Regions from separate parts of the Pseudomonas sp. AC016 genome, predicted to be linked through region 1. Evidence: predicted binding sites of a transcription regulator. Region 1 holds the regulator's gene; the other holds the start of a gene.

What was found. The regulator FliA, encoded in region 1, starts transcription of late flagellar genes. The targets are predictions, from matches to a motif close to CTAAAGTTTNNNNNNNNNNNGCCGNTAA.
Region 2: the regulator FliA is predicted to act here: its motif matches at 3,064-3,091, upstream of motA (flagellar motor stator protein MotA).

Annotation. Positions count from the first base shown of each region.
Region 1 covers NZ_CEEDCC010000001.1:1,301,651-1,307,874, forward strand. The annotation lists gene AC0IXS_RS05630 (chemotaxis protein CheA) at 1-1,140, opposite strand, end outside; gene AC0IXS_RS05635 (protein phosphatase CheZ) at 1,174-1,959, opposite strand; gene AC0IXS_RS05640 (chemotaxis response regulator CheY) at 1,979-2,353, opposite strand; gene fliA (RNA polymerase sigma factor FliA) at 2,609-3,349, opposite strand; gene fleN (flagellar synthesis regulator FleN) at 3,346-4,179, opposite strand; gene flhF (flagellar biosynthesis protein FlhF) at 4,295-5,623, opposite strand; gene flhA (flagellar biosynthesis protein FlhA) at 5,635-6,224, opposite strand, start outside.
Region 2 covers NZ_CEEDCC010000001.1:3,913,509-3,919,732, forward strand. The annotation lists gene asd (archaetidylserine decarboxylase) at 1-499, opposite strand, end outside; gene rhdA (thiosulfate sulfurtransferase) at 554-1,369, opposite strand; gene AC0IXS_RS17600 (HDOD domain-containing protein) at 1,415-2,950, opposite strand; gene motA (flagellar motor stator protein MotA) at 3,158-4,009, shown strand; gene motB (flagellar motor protein MotB) at 4,013-5,035, shown strand; gene rsgA (small ribosomal subunit biogenesis GTPase RsgA) at 5,110-6,141, opposite strand.

The sequences.
Region 1 (6,224 bases):
GTTCATGATCTCGTCCAGGCGCGCAGTATCGACGCGCACCGTGGTTTCGGCCTCTGTCGCGACCGGCTTTTCGCCCGTCGGGGCAGGAGCACGGGCGGGAGCAGGTGCAGCAGCCTTGGCTGGCGCAGGCTCGGCCTTCGCAGCAGGTGCAGGCGCCGCAGCGGGCTTGGCAGCAGGGGCCGGGGCAGCCGCAGCAGCAGGTGCGGGCGCCTTGGCCACGATGGCCTCAGGCTCGAACTTGCCCTTGCCATGCAGCTCGTCCAGCAGGTTTTCGAATTCGTGATCGGTGATTTCGTCCGAGGCTGCAGCCTTGGCTGTCACTGGAGCCTTGGCCGCAACGGCCTCGGCAGCAACCGGCGCGACGACAGCAGCGTCGAACGACCCTTTGCCATGCAGCTGATCCAGCAATGCTTCGAACTCGTCGTCAGTGATCTCGTCACTGGCCGGCGCGCTGCCGCCAGCCTTGGCCGCAGGGGCCGGTGCTGGAGCGGCATCGGCGGCAAACTTGCCCTTGCCGTGCAACTGATCGAGCAGGGATTCGAATTCCTGATCGGTAATCTCGTCGCTCGACGAGGCCTGAGCGGCCGGTGCCGCAGCAGGTGCTGCAATCGGCTTGGAGCCGTGCAGCGAATCGAGCAACTGTTCGAATTCGTGGTCGGTGATATCGTCGCCGCCAGCCGCCTCGGCAACCGGAGCAGGCACTTCAGTTGCCTCGGCCACAGGTTCAGGCTCGGCAACCGCATCATTGGATTGTGGTTCAGCCAGACGCGACAGCGCCGCCAGCAGTTCCGGCGTCGCAGGCGTCAGGTCAGTACGTTCGCGCACCTGGCCGAACATGCTGTTGACGGTGTCCAGTGCTTCCAGGACCACGTCCATGAGCTCGGAATCAACGCGCCGCTCACCCTTGCGCAGGATGTCGAACACGTTTTCGGCGATATGGCAGCACTCCACCAGCTCATGGAGCTGGAGGAAGCCGGCGCCCCCTTTTACAGTGTGAAAACCGCGAAAAATTGCATTGAGCAGATCAGCATCATCCGGTCGGCTTTCCAGCTCGACCAATTGCTCTGACAACTGCTCCAGAATTTCGCCGGCCTCTACCAGAAAATCCTGAAGGATTTCTTCATCGGCGCCGAAGCTCATGGGGGTGCTCCCTAAAATTAACCGTCAACAGACCTAGAAGCCGAGGCTCGATAGCAGATCGTCTACATCATCCTGTCCGGATACGACGTCTTCACGTTTATCGGCATGAATCTGCGGACCTTCACCCTTGGCGAGATGTTTTTTAGGATCTTTTTCTGCAAGGATGGATTCTTCGTCATGTTCGATGCCTGCGAAGCGATCGACATGGCTGGCCATGAGCACCAGTTTGAGCAAATTGCCTTCCACTTCAGTGACCAACTGCGTGACACGCTTGATCACCTGACCGGTGAGGTCCTGGTAATCCTGGGCGAGCAGAATGTCATTGAGGTGCGCGGAAACCTCGTGAGTTTCCTTCTCGGTACGCGTCAGAAAACCATCGACCCGCTTGGCGAGATCGCGAAATTCCTCGGCACCGATTTCGCGGCGCATGAAGCGCCCCCAGTCTTCACTCAACGCCTTCGCGTCGGCGCTCAGACCGTTCATGACCGGCGTGCTCTCCTCGACCAGATCCATGGTGCGGTTGGCCGCATTTTCGGTCAGCCGCACGACGTAACCCAGACGTTCGGTGGCATCCGTGATCTGCGATACCTCCTCGGCCTGAGGCATGTGCGGATCGATCTGGAAGTTGACGATTGCACTGTGCAGCTCACGAGTCAGCTTGCCCACTTCCTGATAAAGGCCGCGGTCGCGTGTCTGGTTGAGCTCATGGATCAGTTGCACAGCTTCGCCGAAACGACCTTTTTCAAGGCTGGTGACGAGTTCCTGCGCGTGTCTTTTCAGGGTCGACTCAAAGTCGGCCATCGAATCATTGTTATCCATAGCGCCCTCGCGGCATGCATCAGCTATTGACGCGTTCAAAGATCTTTTCGATCTTCTCTTTCAGCGCTTGAGCCGTGAATGGCTTGACCACGTAACCGTTCACCCCGGCCTGTGCAGCTTCAATGATCTGCTCACGCTTGGCTTCGGCAGTGACCATCAGCACGGGCAGGCTCTTGAGGCGCTCGTCCTGACGGACCTGGCGCAGCAGATCGATACCGGACATGCCAGGCATGTTCCAGTCCGTCACCAGAAAGTCAAAGGCGCCGCTCTGCAGCATCGGCAGCGCGGTCAGACCGTCGTCCGCTTCCGATGTGTTGGTGAACCCCAGATCACGCAACAGGTTCTTGATGATCCGCCTCATCGTTGAGAAGTCATCAACGATGAGGATTTTCATGTTCTTGTCCAATTCGACCTCCAAGCAGTCTTTAACGCGTTCAGCACCTGAACACGCTGTTCACTCAATACTGGCACAGCACACCCCCGGCTGTACGAAACGACGACGGGCTTGGCAAAACGACAGGTACAGACCTGAACGAACAGCCCATCGAGGCACCGCCCGACAGGCTCCTGCCTTGTCTATCCTGTTACCACGTAACGCTCTGCACAGCCGGCATGAAGCCAATGTGCGGACCAGGCCGCACATTGACTGTCAACGCGCTCGCCACTCCCCCAAACGCCCCCGCAAACGAGCTGCGCACTGGCTGTGTAACTGACTGACCCGCGATTCGCTGACCCCCAGGACCTCTCCGATTTCCTTGAGGTTCAGCTCTTCGTCGTAGTACAGCGCCAAGACCAGACGCTCACGCTCCGGCAAATTGGCAATCGCATCGGCCAGGGCTGCCTGGAAGCGCTCGTCTTCCAGGTCCCGTGACGGTTCAAGCGAACCGCTGGCACCGTCCTCGTGCAGCCCTTCATGGTCGCCGTCCTGAAGCAGGTCGTCGAAACTGAAGAGGCGGCTGCCCAAGGTGTCATTCAAAATCCCGTAATAATCATCGAGACTCAACTGGAGTTCGGCAGCAACCTCGTGATCTTTAGCGTCACGTCCGGTTTTCGCTTCAATTGCGCGAATTGCGTCGCTCACCATGCGCGTATTGCGGTGGACCGAGCGAGGCGCCCAGTCACCCTTGCGCACCTCGTCGAGCATGGCGCCACGAATGCGGATACCCGCATAGGTCTCGAAACTCGCACCCTTGGTGGAATCGTATTTGGTAGAGACTTCGAGCAGACCGATCATGCCGGCCTGAATCAGGTCCTCGACCTGCACACTGGCTGGCAGGCGAGCCAGCAGGTGATAGGCGATACGTTTGACCAGAGGCGCATAACGCTCGATCAGCTCGTACTGCGAATTCCGGGAAGCCTTGCTGTACATCTGGTAGCCGCTCGCTGTCATTGGACAGGCCCCGCACTGGTCTGGTGAACGAGTCGTTCGACGAAGAATTCAAGGTGACCCCGTGGGTTGGCCGGCAACGGCCAGGTGTCGACCTTCTGGGCAATGGCCTTGAATGCCAGCGCGCATTTGGAGCGCGGGAAGGCTTCGTAGACGGCACGCTGTTTCTGTACAGCCTTGCGCACGCATTCGTCGTAGGGCACAGCCCCGACATACTGCAGCGCAACATCCAGAAAGCGGTCCGTGACCTTGGTCAGCTTGGCGAACAGATTGCGGCCTTCCTGAGGGCTCTGGGCCATGTTGGCCAGCACCCGGAAACGATTCATGCCGTAGTCGCGGTTGAGCAACTTGATCAGTGCGTAGGCATCGGTGATGGACGTCGGCTCGTCGCAGACCACCAGCAGGACTTCCTGCGCGGCGCGTACGAAGCTGACCACCGATTCACCAATGCCGGCGGCCGTGTCGATCACCAGTACATCGAGATTGTCGCCAATCTCGCTGAACGCCTGGATCAGACCGGCATGCTGGGCAGGCGACAGATGAACCATGCTCTGGGTGCCGGAAGCGGCAGGCACGATGCGCACGCCGCCCGGCCCCTGGAGAAGCACGTCGCGCAACTCGCAACGGCCTTCTATGACATCGGCGAGCGTGCGTTTGGGTGTCAGCCCCAGCAGGACATCGACATTGGCCAGACCCAGATCGGCGTCAAGAAGCATGACGCGTCGACCGAGCTCAGCCAGGGCCAGTGAGAGGTTCACTGACACGTTAGTCTTACCGACGCCACCTTTGCCGCCAGTCACCGCAATAACCTGTACGGGATGCATGCTGCCCATGTTATTTCTTTACCTTGTCTTGCGTAGACCGAAGCCACATTGGGGGCTGCACGTTCGCGAACGAACAATGCCTGGCAGACCATCGATGCAGGGACATTCCAATAGTCTCCATCACTTAACCTACCCTTTTGCCAGGTGAGTGATAGAGGTCGGCAAACATATCAGCCATCGCTTCTTCGCTAGGCTCGTCCTGCATTTGCACGCTGACCGCGCGGCTCACCAACTGGTGGCGACGCGGGATGTGCAAATCGTCAGGAATCCGTGGTCCGTCCGTGAGGTAGGCCACCGGCAATTCGTGACTGATTGCCAGGCTCAGAACTTCGCCCAGGCTGGCGGTTTCATCCAGCTTGGTCAAAATGCATCCGGCCAGGCCACAACGCTTGTAACTGTGATAAGCCGCCGTCAATACCTGCTTCTGGCTGGTTGTGGCCAGTACCAGGTAGTTACGCGACTTGATGCCACGACCCGCCAGGCTTTCCAGTTGCATGCGCAACGCAGGATCACTGGCTTGCAGCCCGGCGGTATCAATGAGAACCACACGCTTGCGCAGCAGAGGCTCGAGGGCCTGTCCCAGCGACTGACCGGGATCGACGTGAGTCACCGGCACGTTGAGGATGCGGCCCAGTGTCTTGAGCTGCTCCTGGGCACCGATGCGGAAACTGTCCATGCTGACCAGCGCAATGTTCTGCGCGCCGTATTTCAGCACATAACGGGCGGCCAGCTTGGCCAGCGTGGTGGTTTTACCCATGCCGGCAGGACCGACCATGGCAATCACACCGCCCTCTTCCAGTGGCTCGACATCCGGCACAGCAATCATGCGCGCCAGATGGGCCAACAGCATGCGCCAGGCCTGACGAGGCTCGTCGATATCCGGAATCATCGACAGCAGGTCACGCGACAGCGGGCCGGACAGGCCGACGCGTTGCAGACGACGCCACAGGTTGGCCTGTTGCGGACGGCTGCCCTGCAACTGGGTCCAGGCCAGGGAGCCAAGCTGGACTTCCAGCAGCTCGCGCAGGCCGTTCAATTCGGACCGCATCGATTCGAAAGCACGTTGACCGCCTGCTGGCTCGGCTGCGGGAGCCGGTGCGTAGGCAAACGGACGTGGCGGCTCTTCGAGTGTCGGTTCGATGTGGGTGTCGGTCGCGCTGATCGACTTGCCGGAAAACAACTGAAGATTGACCGAGGCATCGCTGTCGCTGCGGTTGTTCAGTTCAGCCTGGGCGGAGACGATGCGCGACTGGGTCTTGCGCAGCTCGTCTTCGAGTTCCATGTTGGGAACGCGTGGCGCCAGCGCAGACAGCTTGTAATCCAGAGCGGCGGTCAACTCGACGCCACCGGCGATGCGGCGGTTGCCAATGATGGCCGCCTCAGCGCCCAGCTCATCGCGAACCAGCTTCATGGCTTGACGCATATCGGCGGCGAAAAATCGCTTAACTTGCATGACTCACTACCTCAGCCGTTGGGCCCGACAGTCGCTACGATGGTTACTTGCTTGTTGTCAGGAATTTCCTGATACGCCAGAACATGCATGCTCGGTACAGCCAGTCGTCCAAATCGTGACAGCATGGCCCGGATCGGACCCGCTACCAGAAGGATTACCGGCAACCCTTGCATTTCCTGACGCTGGGCCGCCTCGATCAACGAACGCTGGAGCTTTTCAGCCATGCTCGGTTCAAGCAGAACGCCTTCTTCCTGACCCTGACCAGCCTTCTGCAAACTATTGAGCAATATCTGTTCCAACCTTGGTTCCAGAGTGATAACAGGCAGCTCCGGCTCAACGCCTACAATGCTTTGCACGATTGCGCGGCTCAGACCGACGCGGACCGCCGCCACCAGCGCGGCGGTATCTTGACTCTTCCCGGCGTTGTTGGCGATGGCTTCTGCGATGCTGCGGATGTCGCGTACCGGTACGTGCTCGGCCAGGAGCGCCTGCAGCACGTTGAGCAACGACGACAGCGACAGCACACCCGGAACCAGCTCCTCAGCCAGCTTCGGCGAGCTTTTGGCCAGCAATTGCATCAATTGCTGGACCTCTTCATGGC
Region 2 (6,224 bases), 2.6 Mb from region 1:
AAATACGGCCAGGCACATAAACCATTTCACGCAGCGTGCCGGCCAGAGGCATATGCACGCGATGGTAGTCCTTCGGCGACAGATAAACAGTGGCGAACTCGCCGCCCATGAACGGCGCGGACAGTTTTGGATCGCCGCCCAGCAGTTCAAGTACGCTGAAGCTGTGACCCTTGGCCTGGAAGATGCGGCCGTGATCGATCGAGCCCAACTGGCTGATGGTGCCATCGGCAGGCGAAAGCACGGCGCCCGGCGTGTTGTCCAGCGGGCGGGCATCGGCTTTCAATGCGCGAGTGAAGAAGGCATTGAAGTGCTCGTAAGCGGTCAGGTCTTCGACCAGTGCCTGCGACATGTCGACCTGATAGCGGCGAACGAACCAGGCGGTGAAGGCGTTCTTGAACCAGGTCACGCGGCATTCGGCAACCAGACCGGCAATACGGGACAACAGATGATGCGGCAACAGGTACTGACTGAGGATAAACAAGCGATCTTTCATGGGTATTCCTGAACTTGATAAGAAAACGGGCGGTGCTCGAAAAAATGAGCACGGCCCTGGTCATTTTTCGACAGGCGTGTCCGGGTGGTTGCCCCATTCGCCCCACGAGCCGGCATACGCCTTGACCCGGGGATAGCCCAGCGCCTTGGCCACCAGATAGGTGAAGCCGGAGCGGTGATGGGTCTGGCAGTGGGTAATCACTTCCTTGTCGGCTGTGATGCCCAGGTCCTGCAGAATCTGTGGCATGTCATCGCGAATGCGCAGGTGGCGTGCCTTGTCCATGCCAGCCGTCCATTCGAAGTTGACGGCGCCCGGTACATGCCCGGCCTTGGCCGCCAGTACTTTTTCACCCGAGTATTCGGTGGGTCCGCGTGCATCCCAGATGGCCAGATCGGCAGCACCCAGTCGGCTTTGCAGGTATTCGCGGGTCGCCGTCGGCTCGTCGTGCAGCTTTAGCGCAACCGGGCCGCCCGCCATTGGCGGAACGTCCCGGGTCAGCGGCAGTGACTGGGCTTCCCAGGCCAGCAGGCCGCCGTCCACGTAGTGATAGCGATGATGGTCGATCACGTCCAGCAACCAGATGAAGCGTCCGGCCCAACCGCCGCCTTCGTCGTCATAGACAACATAGACGGCATCGGGGTTGTGGCCCAGTTCGCCGAACAGCTTTTCCAGATCGGAGTGCGCGGGCAGCAGGCCGGGCGCAGGTGGCTGGCCGAGTTGAGTGCGCTTGGGATCAACGAAGCGAGCGCCAGGGATATGCCCTGCGTCGTAGCGAGCGCTGCTGGTCAGATCCACCAGAATCAGTTCCGGGGCATCAAGGCGCTCAAGCAGATCGTTGGGCTCGATGACCAACGGTAAGCCAGCGAATACGGACATTTGCAGCCTCCGATGAAAAGAAAGATGCGAATTGTACGCCAGGCCTCAGGCTTTGCGATGACTAAAGATGCCCAGCGCGCGTTCAATGCATTGCGCGGTTTTTCCGAATGCCTGAACGGAAATTTCCGACAGTGCACCGCCGCCCTGATCAGCGACCACCAGCATCATGACTTTGCCGTTGCTGCTCAGGGAGCGAATCAGCCAGTGCTGACCGCTGAACAGCGACTTGAGCGGTGCAGGCAGCAGGGCAGAAAACTGGGCGATGTTGGCAGGTGTCATGCGCAACTGTGTCGGCTGGGTCAGAAGCCGCTGCAGCACGGTGCTTTCCTTCACGAAAAGCTGCATCGCTGCAGCCTCGGGCGGCAGTCCTGCAGACTGATGCACGCGTAGCGCTGTTCCGGTCTTGTCCATCATCAGCAGCATGACCCTTTGCATCCCGCAGGCGACAAGCGCTTCGCGTGCAGACGTGGTCAAGTGCATGGCATTGATAAACGGCGTCGGTTCCTGCAGCAGTTCGGCGCATTGCTTGCGCCAGAGCAGCAGGGCGTCGGCCGAGGGCGGCGGCGCTGGTTCGTTGTCTCGCCTTACGCGGCGCGCATCCCACGGCCAGATCAGCGATTCGGCCGGATGCCACAGATCCTTTTCGCTGTGATGGCGTGCGCTGCTGGCCGCATTCTGGTGGGCCTGCTGCTGCACGTCATCCAGAGGCTGCTGCAGGTACAGGCTGGTGAGTCGCTCCCAGCGCAGGCAGTGCGGACTGTTCCATGCGTGCTGCGCAGCCAGCGCCAGTCCGTTGCCCAGCAGTACGGTATTGGCGGGCTGATTGAGCCAGCGACGCAGGCTGGGGTCGGCATCCATCAGCTGCTGTTGCAACAGCGGATCCTGATCTTCGCGCGCGATCCGCAGCACCTTGACCAGATCACGCCGCTCGTTGAGCAGCAGTTTATAGCCACGGGTCACCCAGACCGGCAGGCGCCAGAATTCGGCCAGCGCCAGCGCCAGTTCCAGCAGGTTGACGCCGAACAGTTCCTTCTCGACGGCAATGCTGGAATGGCCTTTGTGAATGACCCGCAGCTCCAGTTCCTCAAGCAGCTTTGGATAGGCAAGCGCCATAGGCCAGAGCGGTGCCAGAAACAACAGGCTGCCCAGATGAATGTCCTGCCACAGTCGCGCCAGACGGCTGGCGAACAGCCCGTTGGCCTGCTGCGTGGCGTGCTGACTGATCAGGATCAACTGACGGAATGCCGCCGGAATTTCTTCGGGCGGCTTGGCCGGCAAACGACCCAGCAGCACTTCAGTACGCGCCAGCCCCAGCCGGTTGATCGCGATTTCCAGGCTTTCGGCCTGTTCAGTGATGCCATGCGTGTGGTGGTTGGCCTCACGCATTACGCTGAGTACCAGCGCAGGACTTTCCTGCATCATTTCCGCAATTTCACGCAACGAGCGGCGGCTGTCATTGAGTGCTGCACGAACCCGGTCGTGGTTGGCTGCAGGCACGGGCAGATCGACGCCGTCGAGCAGTCTGACCCAGGATTCAAGCGTCTTTGGAACCGGCGGATGTGGAACATGCGTTGTCGACATTCGATGCCCTGTGCAGCTGATTTTCGAGCTGGGAGGCTGCCAGCGTTCTGGGGCGTAACAGCCTTTTTCGATCCCGCGATTCCGGGCGGAACTGGTTTTTTAGCAAGAACTGCCTATAGTCTGGCCCAGTTAGGCCGATAAGGAGAAGAAGAGTTTCAAGAACTTCCGGACTGTCCCTGAACCCGACTCAGTAAAGTATTTTCTCCTATGGCTAAAATTATCGGCATCATTGTCGTTTTCGCGAGTGTCCTCGGCGGATACGTCCTGTCTCACGGCAAGATCATGGCCCTGTTTCAGCCCTACGAGGTGTTGATCATCGGCGGTGCTGCGCTGGGTGCATTTCTGCAGGCCAACCCCGGCCACATGACCATGCACGTGTTCAAGAAGTCGCTGAAGATGTTCGGCACACGCTTCACCCACGCCTATTACCTTGAGGTGCTGGGGCTGGTTTACGAGATCCTCAACAAGAGCCGTCGCGAAGGCATGATGGCGATTGAAGGGGATATCGAAGAACCGGCCGCAAGCCCCATCTTCGCCAAATATCCGGGTGTATTGAAAGATGAGCGCATGACAGCGTACATCTGCGATTACCTGCGCATCATGTCCTCGGGCAACATGGCTCCCCACGAGCTGGAAGGCCTGTTCGACATGGAACTGCTGAGCATGAAGGAAGAGCTCGAGCATCCGTCGCACGCCATCACCGGTATTGCCGACGGCATGCCCGGTTTCGGTATCGTCGCAGCGGTACTGGGTATCGTAGTGACCATGGCGTCCCTGGGGTCGGGCGACAAGGCGGCCATCGGCATGCACGTAGGTGCGGCGCTGGTGGGTACCTTCTTCGGTATTCTCGCGGCTTATGGTTTCTTCGGTCCTCTGGCCACTTCCCTGGCTCACGATGCCAAGGAAGAAATGAACGTCTACGAATGCATCAAGGCTTCTCTGGTAGCCTCGGCCTCCGGCATGCCGCCTTCGCTGGCCGTCGAGTTCGGTCGCAAGGTTCTATACCCGCTGCATCGCCCCAGCTTCAGTGAGCTGGAACAAGCGGTTCGCGGTCGCTAAGCCATGGAAAATAATCAGCCGATAATCATCAAGCGCGTCAAGCGCTTCGGTGGGGGGCATCACGGCGGGGCCTGGAAAATCGCCTTTGCCGACTTCGCGACGGCAATGATGGCGTTCTTTCTGGTGCTGTGGCTGATGTCGTCCGCCACGCCCGAGCAGTTGATTGCCGTGGCCGGTTACTTCAAGGACCCGGTCGGGTTCTCAGACAGTGGTTCGCCCTACGTGATCGACCTGGGCGGCTCGCCGGAAATGTCGCCCAACCAGACGCTCAACCCTGAAGTGAAGACCACGCCTTCGCCGGATACGGTGCCGATAGAGTCCGACACCTCGGAATCCAAGGCTGAAGAGGTCGAGCAGGAACGTCTCGAAATGCTTCTGCAGGAATTGCAGAACAAGGTCGAAGAGAACCCGCAACTGCAGAAGTTCAAGGACCAGATTCTGTTCGAGATCACGCAGGACGGTCTGCGCATCCAGATCATGGATGCTGACAACCGGCCGATGTTCGATTCCGGCAGTGCGCGCTTGAAGCCTTACTTCGAGGACATTCTGCTGGCGATGGCTGACACCATCAAAAGTGTGCCCAACAAGATCAGCATCAGCGGTCATACCGATGCCACGCCGTTCGTAGGCAATGGTGGATTCGGCAACTGGGAACTGTCGGCCAACCGGGCCAACGCTGCGCGCCGTGCTCTGGTTGCAGGCAGTTATCCGGATCCGCAGGTGGCACGCGTGGTCGGTTATGCCTCATCGGCGCTTTATGATCGTGAAAACCCTACCAACCCCGTGAACCGCCGTATCGATATCGTTGTGCTGACCAAAAAGGCTCAGGAGCGTATTGAAGGTGCTCAAAACTCCGGTGGCGCGCCGCAGGCGCCTGCTGCTCCGGCAGCTCCAGGTGCAGTGCCTGGCGCTTCGACGGCACCAGCGCCGGTCGACCCGCAGGCCTATGCCCAGCCCCATGAGATTCGGCAGAAGCTGAACATCTTCGATCAGGGCACGCTGAAGGTCGAGCCAACCCAGAACTGAGTCCTGACACCTACAAAAATGCCGCGATCATCGCGGCATTCTTGTTTTCGGCAGAACGTCGGCGCAGACAGGTATCAGTAGCTGTCTTCCGGCAGGCTGGCGATGATCGAGCGATAGCTGTTCATGCGTTGCTGCTGAACGCGCCCGTCTTCGAGTGCCTTGAGCAGAGCGCAGCCCGGTTCGCGGTCGTGCTTGCAGTCGCGGAAACGGCATGTGCCGATCAAGTCGTTGAACTCGATGAAGCCCGCCTCCACGTCGGCGCGGCTGACATGCCCCAGTCCGAACTCACGGATGCCCGGCGAGTCGATGAGGTCGCCGCCACGCGGAAAGTGGAACAGTCGCGCAGTGGTTGTGGTGTGCGTGCCCTGACCGGAAAGCTCCGACAGCGGGCCGACACGCGTCCCGACTTCAGGTAGCAGGCTGTTGACCAGCGAGGACTTGCCCACGCCGGACTGACCCACGAACACGCTGATATGGCCATCCAGGCGCGCCTGCAGCTGCTGCATGCCGTCGCCGTGATGCGCAGACACTTCCAGCACTGGGTAGCCCAGTGTGCGGTAGACCGCCAGCAAGGCGTTGAGCGCAGGAGCGTTCTGCTCGTCGATCAGGTCAGCCTTGTTGAGCAGCAACAGCGGATGAATCCCTGCATGCTCGGCGGCGACCAGATAACGGTCGATCAGGTTGGCGTGCGGCTCGGGCATCGGGGCGAAGACAATGACGATCAGGTCGACATTGGCTGCCACCGGCTTGAGCTGGCCGCGTGAATCCGGACGGCACAGTTCGGTGGTGCGGGGCAGTTGGGCGACGATAACGCCGATGCCCTGATTGCCGGCGCGCCAGACCACGCGATCACCGGTCACCAGTGCGGGCAGGTTGGCACGCAAGTGACAGCGGAACACCTGGCCGATCTGATCGCCTTCCTGGGCCTCGACTTCGACCTGAACGCCGAAGTGGGCAATCACCAGGCCGGTCTGTTCCGGGCCGAGGTCACCGCCTTCGAGCGTTTCGAGTGCGACGGACTCGCGTTTCGCGGCGCGGGCAGCACGTTCGCCCTGAATCTTTTCGATGCGCCAGTTCTGACGACGATTGAGTTGGCGTTTGGCCATGGGTGTTCCGATGTGATGAAGCAGATGAATAGGCAGTACGTTGAATCGGGCGGCAGTCTAGCACGGCCGGGTAAGCTAAACTG